Regions from separate parts of the Thermobifida fusca YX genome, predicted to be linked through region 2. Evidence: riboswitches for the same ligand, from Rfam matches in the RefSeq annotation. Region 2 holds a riboswitch; the other holds the start of a gene.

Region 1 (5,427 bases), 420 kb from region 2:
ACCAGCACCGGCACGCACGAACCGCTCATCCGCTTCGACCAAGTCGTCAAACGGTTCGGCTCGCTCACCGTGCTCGACCGTTTGGACTTTACGGTTGCCCCCGGCGAGCGGGTCACCCTGATCGGTCCCAGTGGTTCCGGTAAAACCACCATCCTGCGTCTGCTGATGACCTTGGAGCAGGTTACTTCCGGGGTCATCTGGGTCGGTGGGGAACCGCTCAGCCACCGCTACCAGGGCGACCGCCTGGTACGCGCCAACGAGAAACACCAACGCCGGGTCCGCAAACAGATCGGCATGGTCTTCCAGCAGTTCAACCTGTTTCCGAACATGACTGTGCGGCAGAACATCACCGAAGGTCCCATCCACAGCCTGGGGATTTCGCGCGAGGAAGCCGACCAGCGGGCTAGGGAACTGCTGGAGATGGTGGACCTCTCCGACAAGATTGACGCCCACCCTGCCCACCTGTCCGGCGGGCAGCAGCAGCGGGTCGCTATCGCTCGCGCCCTAGCAATGCGGCCGAAGATCCTGCTGCTTGACGAGGTCACCTCCGCCCTTGACCCCGAACTCGTCACCGGGGTCCTCGACGTGCTGCGCACAGTCGCCGAGACGACAGACATCACCATGCTGCTGGTCACCCATGAGATGCAGTTCGCCCGGGACGTCTCGCACCGGGTACTCATGTTCGACCACGGCCGTATCGTCGAGGAAGGCCCGCCGGAACAGATCTTCGGCGACCCGAAAGAAGAACGCACCAAAGCCTTTCTCCACGCCGTCCTCGACTGACCGGTCAGGCGGGTCCCGGAGTGAGATAGCCAGCCCAGTGCAGAAAGCACGCGGACTCCCGATAGCCCCGGGACCCTCTACTGTTGGGGGAAACCGTCGTCACCACCGTCCTGCGCCGGGACCGGTCCCGGCGCAGGACCAAAGTGGCGCCACGCAAAACACGGTGATAACTCCAGGGGGTCCCGGCTGCGCTAGCCACGGCACGGAAATCAACCGCGCCTAGTGGATCCAAACACTCACCGCATGCGCCGCCCCCGCACCTGCGAGGCACCCGGTCCTGCGCCCGCCCGGGAGCGAAGTGCCCAGCCAGATCGCGCTGCGGGGCCGGCCATGTTGACCGCTATCGTTGGGAATATGCCCGCTGCTGATGTGGTGATTCTTGGTATCCCGCCGATATTAGTTACCTGCTCGGCGCCCTCAAGCATTTTTTGATGTGATGCACTACCCCCTGCTTGGGAGACTTCGGTGGCTACCTTATGCGCTTTATACGCATGGCCATAACGACACCACTGGGCGGGATTGGCACCAGAAACTCTTGCTAAGGACATGTCCTGACGTCGGTATCTGTCACCAGCTGCCGTGGCAGGGGAATCCCACAAGCGGACCGGTCAGTATTGCGCAATACGCGTCTGGGTACACTCCCCCCGACTAAAAGCAAAAAGAGCGTCGGGTGCAGGCAATCCGGTCAAAGTCCGGAGCGGTCGCGCCACTGTAGACGGGCTCAAGCCCGTGAGCCAGAAAACTCACCCGGCGTAGTGGTCTCTGTAGGACGCGTCATCCTGTAAGGAGGACCATGTCGGCCGTCCATGCCCCTTATGTTGAGGCAGAGCTGGGGCCCATCCCGCTCGCACTCACCGCTACAGCGGTAACCCTTCTTGCTCTTCTCGTTCTCTACCTGGTCGGTTTCGACCAAGGAGCTGTCTCGCGTACAGGAATGTTCCTGCACGAGCTGATGCACGACGGCCGACACCTCATGGGGGTGCCGTGTCACTGACCTCCGCTACCCCCTCTGCTTCGGTCCGTCCGCTGCGGGGAACCTATCTGCGATTGCTTGTCCGCGGGCTGTTGGCCGGGCTACTGGCCGGCCTGGCCGCGGGCGTGGTCGCTTTCTTCCTCGGTGAACCCCACATCGAGGCGGCTATCGCTTTGGAAGAGCACGCTTCCCACGACCATGGCGCGCACGGGGGACACTCCCACGGAGACGATGCCCTAGTCAGCCGTACCGGGCAGCAGGTGGGGTTGTTCCTCGCCACCGGGTTTGCCGGCATGTCCCTAGGGGTGCTCTACGCCTCGGTGCTCTACGCGGTCCGGCGCCACAGCCGGCTTAGCGGACCGGCACTGGCGTTGGTCGCCGCTGGCCTGGGATGGGCAGCCATCGCTGCGGTGCCCTTCGTCAAGTACCCGGCCAACCCGCCTGCCGTAGGTGTCCCCGAGACAATCGACCAGCGCACCCTACTTTGGGTAGCCGCGGTGCTCCTCGGGCTCGTCGCGGTTACGGCGGCCGTTGCCCTCGCACGCGCACTGCCAGCAGAGACATCGCTGACCTCACGGATTGTGGCCTCCCTCGCCGTGTTCCTCGCGGTGGTCTGCGTCGGCTACCTCGCTCTTCCCCACATCAACGACGTCGGCGAAGACTTTCCAGCAACCCTGCTGTGGGAGTTCCGCATGGCCTCACTCGCCACCCAAGCCAGTCTTTGGCTGGTGCTAGGACTGGCCTTCGCCTGGTTGACCGAACGGTTTGACCGCCGCTTCGCGGCGCAAACAGTGGGAGTCCGATGAGCAAGGCGCAGGGGCTGCTGGTGGCCGGGACCTCCTCGGATGCAGGAAAATCCCTGGTCACCAGCGCCCTGTGCCGGGCCTTGGCCCGGCACGGGATCAAAGTAGCGCCGTTTAAGGCGCAGAACATGTCGAACAATTCCATGGTGGTCCCCGGGCCCGATGGCACAGGAGCCGAGATCAGCCGCGCCCAGTGGGTGCAGGCGCTCGCCGCGCGCGCCGAACCCGAGACCGCCATGAACCCGGTACTCCTCAAACCCAGCAGCGATCGCGGGAGCCACGTCGTGCTGCGGGGCCGTCCGTTCGGCCGCTTAGCCGCAGGCGAGTTTGCGGGCACGCGTGCAGTGCTCGCCGAGGCTGCGTACGCCGCTCTCGCAGAGCTGCGTTCCCGCTACGACGTGGTGGTCTGCGAGGGCGCGGGCGGCGTCGCAGAGATCAACCTGCGTGCCCACGACTACATCAACATGGGACTTGCCCGCGCCGCCGACCTGCCTGTCATCGTGATCGGCGACATCAACCGGGGCGGGGTCTTCGCGTCGCTGTACGGGTCGCTCGCCTTACTCGATCCCGCTGACCAGGCACTCGTTGCCGGGTTTGTGATCAACAAGTTTCGGGGGGATCCTTCGCTGCTGGATCCGGCGCTGAAAACCCTGGAAGACCTCACCGGTCGACCCGTTCTCGGCGTCCTGCCGTGGCAGCAGAACCTGTGGCTGGAATCCGAGGATTCGCTGGCGCTTACCGCACGCGAGGACGGTAGTGCGGGCACACCCGTGTTGCGGGTCGCTGTCGTACGGCTGCCCCGGATCGGCAACACCACCGACGTTGACGCCCTGGGCGTGGAACCAGGACTGCGCGTCGACTTCGTTACCAGCCCTCGCCTGCTAGCCTCCGCCGACATCGTCGTGCTCCCCGATACGCGGGCCGTGCTCACCGACCTGGAGTGGCTGCGGTCCCGCGGTTTGGCCGACGCGATCGCCAACCACGCCCGCCACGGCGGCACGGTACTGGGCATCGGTGGCGGCTTCCAGATGCTGGGCCGCACGATTGTCGACGCCGAGGGGGTGGAAGGACCGGCCGGGCGCACCGTTGCTGGGTTGAGCCTGCTGGACCTGGAGACGGTTTTCACCCGAAACCAGACGCTGAACTACTCTTCCGGCACCTGGCAGGGCATACCGGTCGGCGGATACCAGAGCCACTACAGCCGCATCCAGACCGGTGATGGCGAGGCGTTTCCCGGCGGGCTCCGCAACGGCTCCGTATTCGGCACGATGTGGCACGGCAGCCTAGAACACGACGCGTTCCGCGGTGCGTGGCTGGCTGCCGCGGCCGAGAATGCGGGATACGACGGCAGCGAATACGGACAGGTGTGCTTCGCTGAGGTCCGTGACGCCTACCTTGACCGGCTCGGCGACCTCGCGGAAGAACACCTCGACATGGATGCTGTGCTGCGGTTGATCACTGAAGGCGCGCCAAAGCTGCCGACCGTGCGGGGAGAACTGCGGTGAAAGTGCTCATCCTCGGCGGAACAGCCGAGGCGAGAGCCCTTGCTGAGGCGTTCGTCGCCGCGGGGATACCGGTACTGTCTTCCCTCGCCGGGCGGGTCAGCCACCCCAGGCTGCCCGCCGGTGAGGTACGCATCGGTGGTTTCGGGGGAGCCGCAGGACTCGCCGGATTCCTTCGCAGTAACGGGATCACGCGGGTCGTGGACGCTACCCATCCCTTCGCTATACGGGTGTCCACTAACGCGGCCGAGGCGTGCACCCAGGCCGGTGTGCCGCTGCTGCGTCTCGTGCGCCCCGGGTGGGAAAACGAACCTGCGGCGTCCCGCTGGATATGGGTGGACGACCACGACGAGGCAGCCTGGCAGGCCGCGAGACTAGGGCGCCGTGTCTTGCTCACCACGGGACGGCAGACCCTGCACCACTTCATTGGGCCGCTGGCCGAGCACACGGTGTTAGCCCGAGTGGTGGAAGACGTAGAGCTCGCATTGCCGCCTACGTGGATCCTCATACGCAGCCGTGGCCCTTACACCTGTGCAGGGGAACGGAAGCTCATGGCCGAGCATGCGGTGGAAGTTTTGGTCACCAAGGACTCTGGCGGAGTTCACACCCGGGCCAAGCTGGACGCCGCAGACGAGCTGGGGGTTTCCGTGGTGGTGGTGCGCAGACCTCTCTACCGGGGGGACGTTCCCACTGTTGCGGACGTTCCCGCTGCCCTGGAATGGCTTGGACTGTCTCAGACTCGCTGACCCCGCTGACACGACTGCTAAACGTGTTCCTTCTGTGGCGGTCGACGGCCATGCCCCTGGACATGGGTAGGACCGTTGCCGCGGGTTCGTGCTGTTGCTCTCGAGCAGCCAAGCCCTGCACTGTGAGGCTCAGTGCAGGGCTTGGCTGTGACGAGCGATCGTGTGCAAGCTGCCTGGGCATGTGCGCGCCGGTCCCGGCACTCTCAGCCGGGGCACGGTGCGGGATCAACAAGGCCGCTGGGTGGAGACTGCAGCCGCGAACCGGGCCGCGGCCTGCGGGCAGCCTGCCCAGTGGGTGTGCAGGTAGGAGGCGTGGAGTGTGGGACGGCCGATGCCTGCCGGATCGGAGGAGAAACCGTCGGGCTGCCCGTCCAACAGCCAGGCCGGACCCGCCTGCTCTCCAGTGGAGGTGACTGTGGTGCGGTGGAACGTGTGCCCGGGCACCCGGTCTCCCTCCGCCGCCACGAGTGTTTCTGCGGGGGCCAGCGCCGAGTAGTAGCCGAGAGCCAGGCGGGACGTCATGCGTCCCACCGCGTCCAAGGCCCCCACCATGGGGGCGCCATCCACGTCACGGCACAGATACAGCAGGCCCGCGCATTCGGCAACCGTCGGCACGCCTG
Region 2 (5,427 bases):
CCGGCGCCGCAGCGAGATTGCGCAGCGCGTGGGCCGTCTCGGCGCTCAAGTCCGCTCAGCCACCCAGGAAGCCGAACGGTACACCGCTGCCGTGGAGAAGGCCGTCCGTGAACGCGAAGCCACCCGGGCAGCCCTTGCGGAACTCGAGGAACGGGTCGCCCAGGCGGAGAGCGAACCCGTGGACGAAAGCGAGCCGGACACGGCCCGCCGTGACCAGTGGGCCGCGGAAGCCGCTCGGCTGCGGTCCGTGGAAATGGAGGCGCGCCTGGCCGTGCGCACCGCTGAAGAGCGGGTCCGCGCGATCACTGGGCGGGCAGAAGGGCTCCTGCGGGCCGCAGCCGCGGAACGCCGGGCCCGGGAGGAGGCGGCCCGTCGCCGACAGCGCCGCGCCGCCCAAGCCAAGGTCGCCCAGGCGGTCGCGGAAGGCGCCTCCCAGGCGCTGGCACGGATCACCGTCTCCCTCGCCGAAGCCGACGGGGAGCGTCGGCTCGCCGAGGAGCAGCGCGACGCCCGGGAAGCCGAACTCAAAACGGTTCGGGTGCGGATCCGGGAACTTTCCACGGAACTGGAGAAGCTGCGCTCCGCCGTGCACAGCGGGGAGATGGCCCGCGCCGAGCGCCGCCTGCGGCTGGAACAGTTGGAGACGCGCGCCCGTGAAGAGTGGGGCATGGAAGTGGAGACGCTCGTGGCCGAGTACGGCCCGCACGTGCCCGTGCCCCCGCCCCCCGGCACCCCGGAGGACGAGGCTGTCCCGGTGCCGTATGTGCGCGCAGTGCAGGAGAAGCGCGCGAAGACCGCGGAACGCCAGCTCAACCAGCTCGGCAAGATCAACCCGCTGGCGTTGGAAGAGTTCGCTGCCCTGGAGGAGCGGCACAACTTCCTCAACGCCCAGTTGGAGGACTTGAAGAAGACCCGCCGCGACCTGATGACCGTGGTCAAAGAGGTCGACGACCGGGTTCAGGAGATCTTCTCCGCCGCCTACGCCGACGTGGCACGGGAGTTCTCCCGCGTCTTCGCGCGCCTCTTCCCCGGAGGGGAGGGGCGGCTCGTCCTCACCGACCCCGACGACATGCTCACCACCGGGGTCGAAGTGGAGGCCCGCCCGCCCGGGAAGAAGGTGAAGCGCCTCTCCCTGCTCTCCGGTGGGGAGCGGTCACTGACCGCGGTCGCTTTCCTCGTCGCGATCTTCAAAGCCCGGCCGTCCCCGTTCTACGTGATGGACGAGGTGGAGGCCGCGCTGGACGACATCAACCTGCAGCGGCTGCTCGTGGTCTTCGAAGAGCTGCGGGCCACGTCCCAGCTCATCGTCATCACCCACCAGAAGCGCACCATGGAGATCGCTGACGCCCTGTACGGCGTGACGATGCAGGGCGACGGGATCTCCCAGGTGATCAGCCAGAAGCTGGAGCGGAAAGCGAGCTGACCTGGCCTGCATTGCTTCGGGGCGACAGCGAGGAGACCACGGCAGACCCCAGGGGAAAGCCCTTTTTGCCCTTTTGGTCCACCCTTCCTGGCGGACAAGATCAGCGGCGGCCTAAGATGGCCTGGTCGCGTCGTACTACGGCGGAAACGCACAGGTACGAGGCGATGGCACCACGTAAGCGAAGTCCGGTCTGAAACCGGCGCTGTCCCCGCAACTGTGACACTCCGCTCCCGCCCCGGCGGGAACGGAGTGGAGCCAGGTCGCCTTGCGTGGTCGCCGACGTTCACTGTTCTCGTGGGAAGAGCGGTCCGTCATTGCTGCGGGCTCTATTCCCCTGACGTGTGCCTAAGGAGCCCCAAGTGCGTGTTGCACGTCGCTTCACCGCGCTGTCGCTTCCTCTCCTGCTTGCCCTCGCCGCCTGCGGCTCCCCCGCTGAAGAACCCGCCGCGGACCAGTCGTCCAGCACAGGAGAGTTCCCCGTGACCGTCGCCGACGCGCGCGGTGACGTCACCATCGAAGAAAAGCCCACCCGCATCATCTCGCTGTCCCCGTCCCTGACCGAGATCCTGTTCGAGGTGGGAGCCGGCGACCAGGTCGTCGCCGTCGACGAATACTCCAACTACCCGCCGGAAGCCCCCACCACCGACCTGTCCGGGTTCACCCCCAACGTGGAGGCGATCGCCGACTACGAACCCGATTTGGTGGTGCTCTCCGACGACAGCAGCGACATCACCGAACAGTTGGAGAAGCTCCACATCCCGGTCCTGCTGCTGCCCGCCGCCGAGAAACTGGAAGACACCTTCGCCCAGATGGAACTGCTGGGCGAAGCCACCGGCAACGCCGACGAAGGCATCGACGCAGCCGAAGAACTGCGGGAACGCATGGACGCCATCGTCGCGGAGGTCGTCGACGACGGCGCAGCCGGGCTGAGCTACTACCACGAGATCGACGCCCAACTGTACTCGGTGACCTCCGACACCTTCATCGGGCAGATCTACGACCTGTTCGGCCTGGTCAACATCGCCGACGAAGCAGAAGACCCCGCGGGCGGCTACCCGCAACTGTCCGCGGAGTTCATCGTCGAACAAGACCCCGACCTCATCTTCGTCTCCTACCCGGGCGGCGTGGACGACGTCCTGGGCCGTCCCGCGTTCGCCACGGTGACCGCGGTGCAGCAGAAGAACGTGGTCGAAGTGGACGCCGACATCTCCTCCCGGTGGGGGCCGCGGGTCGCCGACTTCGTCGAGGAAGTGGCTGAGGCCATCGAAACGGCGCGCAGCGAATGATCAGTGAGCCCTTCCGAGCTGGCCCCCAGGCAGGGCTTCGGATGGGCGTCGGACGCCGGGACCTACTCGGCCCGCTCTGGCTCGGGGTGGGGCTGGTCGCCCTGTGCAGCGCGATGGTCCTGGGGATCAGCGCGGGCGCGGCCTCCCTCACCCCGGCCGAGATCGTCCGGGAGTTCCTGAGCCGCATCCCGTTCCTCGACGTGGAGTCCACGCTCAACGACCGGCAGCGGGCCGTGCTCGACCAACTGCGGGTGCCCCGGGTCGTCCTCGGTGCCCTGGTGGGCGGGCTGCTGGCCAGCGCCGGCGCCGCCTATCAGGGAGTGTTCCGTAACCCGCTGGCCGACCCCTACCTGCTGGGCGCGGCCAGCGGGGCCGGGCTAGGCGCGACCCTGGTCATCGTGGGCGGCGGATTCCTGCCGAGCGGGCCGCAGCTCATCCCGGTCGCCGCGTTCCTCGGGGCCCTGGTCGGGGTGATGTCCGCCTACCTGCTGGGACGCACGGCAGGGGGCGGAGGCACGGCATCCCTGCTGCTCGCCGGGGTCGCAGTGTCGTCCTTCCTCACCGCCACCCAGACGTTCATCCAGCAGGCGCGGATCGACGAGCTGCGGCGCGTCTACGCCTGGATGCTCGGCGGTCTGGGATACAGCGGCTGGGAAGGCCTGGGGCTGGTCGTGCCGTATGCGGCCGTGGCCATAGCGGTCCTGCTCGGCAGCGGATTCCTCCTCGACCTGCTCGCCCTCGGCGACGAGAAAGCCGTCAGCCTGGGAGTGCGGCCCGGCCTCGTCCGGATTGTCGTGATCTTCGCGGCGTCCCTGGCCACCGCCTCAGCCGTCGCGGTCAGCGGCCTGATCGGCTTCGTGGGCCTCGTCGTCCCGCACATCGTGCGCCGCCTGGCCGGCCCCGGCTACCGGCGCATCCTCCCAGTGTCGCTGCTGTTCGGCGGAGCCTTCCTCGTCGTCGCGGACATCGCGGCCCGTACCCTGCTCGCCCCGGCCGAGCTTCCCCTCGGCGTGGTGACCGCGTTCGTCGGCGCCCCCTTCTTCGTGCTCGTCCTGCGCGCCACCCGGTCGCGGGCCAGGTAGCTGCCCCGCAGCACCGCGAAGACGCCACGACGAGGGGATACCGGCACATGACCCGCGGTCTGGAAGACTGAAGGCGCTATGGACTACACGATTGTTGTCATCGCGATCGCCATCGTGGCACTGGTGGCGGTCGGGGGCGCGCTGCTGATCGTTCCGCGCCGCCGGGTGGGGAAAGCGGAGCAGAAACCCGAACTCGACCAGCCGGAAGGCCGTTCGGGTGCGGGGGCCACCGCGGTGCTCGAACCGGAAGAGACCGAGGGGGCCACCGCGGTCGCCGAACCCGAAGCCCCTCCGGTGCCGGCACCTCCCCCGGCACCGGAGATCGAACTCCCGCCGCCCTCGGCCGGGCGGATGGTGCGGCTGCGCGCCCGTCTCGCCAAGTCGCAGAACGTCTTCGGCCGCGGCCTGCTGAACCTGCTGGCCAGCGACAAACTGGACGAGGACACCTGGGAGGAGATCGAGGACACCCTCATCACCGCCGACGTCGGTGTCACCTCGGCCACGCAGATCACCGAAGGGCTGCGCACCCGGGTGCGTGTGCTCGGCACCCGCAGTGTCGACGAAGTCCGTGCCCTGCTGCGAGAAGAACTGCTCGCCCACATCAACCCGAAGCTGGACCGTACCGTCCGCACCAAAGGGCCGGGGGAGCGTCCCGCCGTGATCATGGTGGTGGGCGTGAACGGGGTCGGTAAGACCACCACCGCGGGCAAACTGGCTCGGGTCGTGATCGGCGACGGCGGCAGCGTCGTCCTGGGCGCTGCGGACACGTTCCGGGCAGCCGCCGCAGACCAGTTGCAGACCTGGGGAGAGCGCGTCGGCGCAACCGTGGTGCGCAAACACGAAGGCGCGGACCCGGCCAGCGTGGCCTTCGACGCGGTCTCTCAAGGCATCGAGCAGGGGGCCGACACCGTCATCATCGACACCGCGGGACGGTTGCACACCAAGACCGGCCTCATGGACGAGCTGGGCAAAGTCAAACGCGTCGTGGAGAAGAAAGCCCAGGTCGACGAGGTCCTGCTGGTGCTGGACGCCACCACTGGGCAGAACGGCCTGCGGCAGGCGCGCGTGTTCGCCGAGGTCGTCAACGTCACCGGCATCGTGCTGACCAAAATGGACGGCACGGCCAAGGGCGGCATCATCATCCAAGTGCAGCGGGAGCTCGGGGTGCCGGTCAAACTCGTCGGGCTCGGTGAAGGCCCCGACGACCTGGCGCCGTTCGACCCGGAAACCTTCGTCGACGCCATCTTGGAGACCTCCTGAACCACCGCGGCGCGGGGCGACCCGCGCCGCGCCGAACAGCCCCACGGGCACACCGCGGGCAGCCAGCAGACAGCAGACCGGTGGGAGCCGCATCCCGCACGGTCTTTTTCTTTATCCCGTCCCGCTCCCGCCCGTCCCCACCCCACACTGGCCGCAGCCGGCGGAAGCCCGGCAGGGTCCAGCACGTTTCACACGCCTGTAACGCACCGCTTCAGGTCTTCACGTGCGCGCAACAGTCCGCAGCACACCGTGTAACACGCCCGGCGGAAGCTTTCAGGGCAAGGGCGGAACGCGCTTGAGGGCACACCCGAGCGAAAACCCAAGCCCTGGACCCCAACCATCCCCGCGCGCACCATCATGGAGGCAACGTGCTCGA

The links. A riboswitch is a leader RNA that binds a small molecule or an ion and turns the genes downstream of it on or off. The one in region 2 is predicted to bind cobalamin.
Region 1: linked by a shared signal. The riboswitch ahead of TFU_RS01520 (CbtB domain-containing protein) and the one ahead of TFU_RS03280 (ABC transporter substrate-binding protein) in region 2 are both predicted to bind cobalamin.

The regions. Positions count from the first base shown of each region.
Region 1 covers NC_007333.1:342,949-348,375, forward strand. The annotation lists gene ehuA (ectoine/hydroxyectoine ABC transporter ATP-binding protein EhuA) at 1-783, shown strand, start outside; cobalamin riboswitch at 1,398-1,549, shown strand; gene TFU_RS01520 (CbtB domain-containing protein) at 1,577-1,777, shown strand; gene TFU_RS01525 (CbtA family protein) at 1,768-2,562, shown strand; gene TFU_RS01530 (cobyric acid synthase) at 2,559-4,064, shown strand; gene TFU_RS01535 (cobalt-precorrin-6A reductase) at 4,061-4,807, shown strand; gene TFU_RS01540 (cobyrinate a,c-diamide synthase) at 5,033-5,427, opposite strand, start outside.
Region 2 covers NC_007333.1:758,918-764,344, forward strand. The annotation lists gene smc (chromosome segregation protein SMC) at 1-1,423, shown strand, start outside; cobalamin riboswitch at 1,566-1,706, shown strand; gene TFU_RS03280 (ABC transporter substrate-binding protein) at 1,783-2,709, shown strand; gene TFU_RS03285 (FecCD family ABC transporter permease) at 2,751-3,791, shown strand; gene ftsY (signal recognition particle-docking protein FtsY) at 3,870-5,051, shown strand; gene TFU_RS03295 (ammonium transporter) at 5,420-5,427, shown strand, end outside.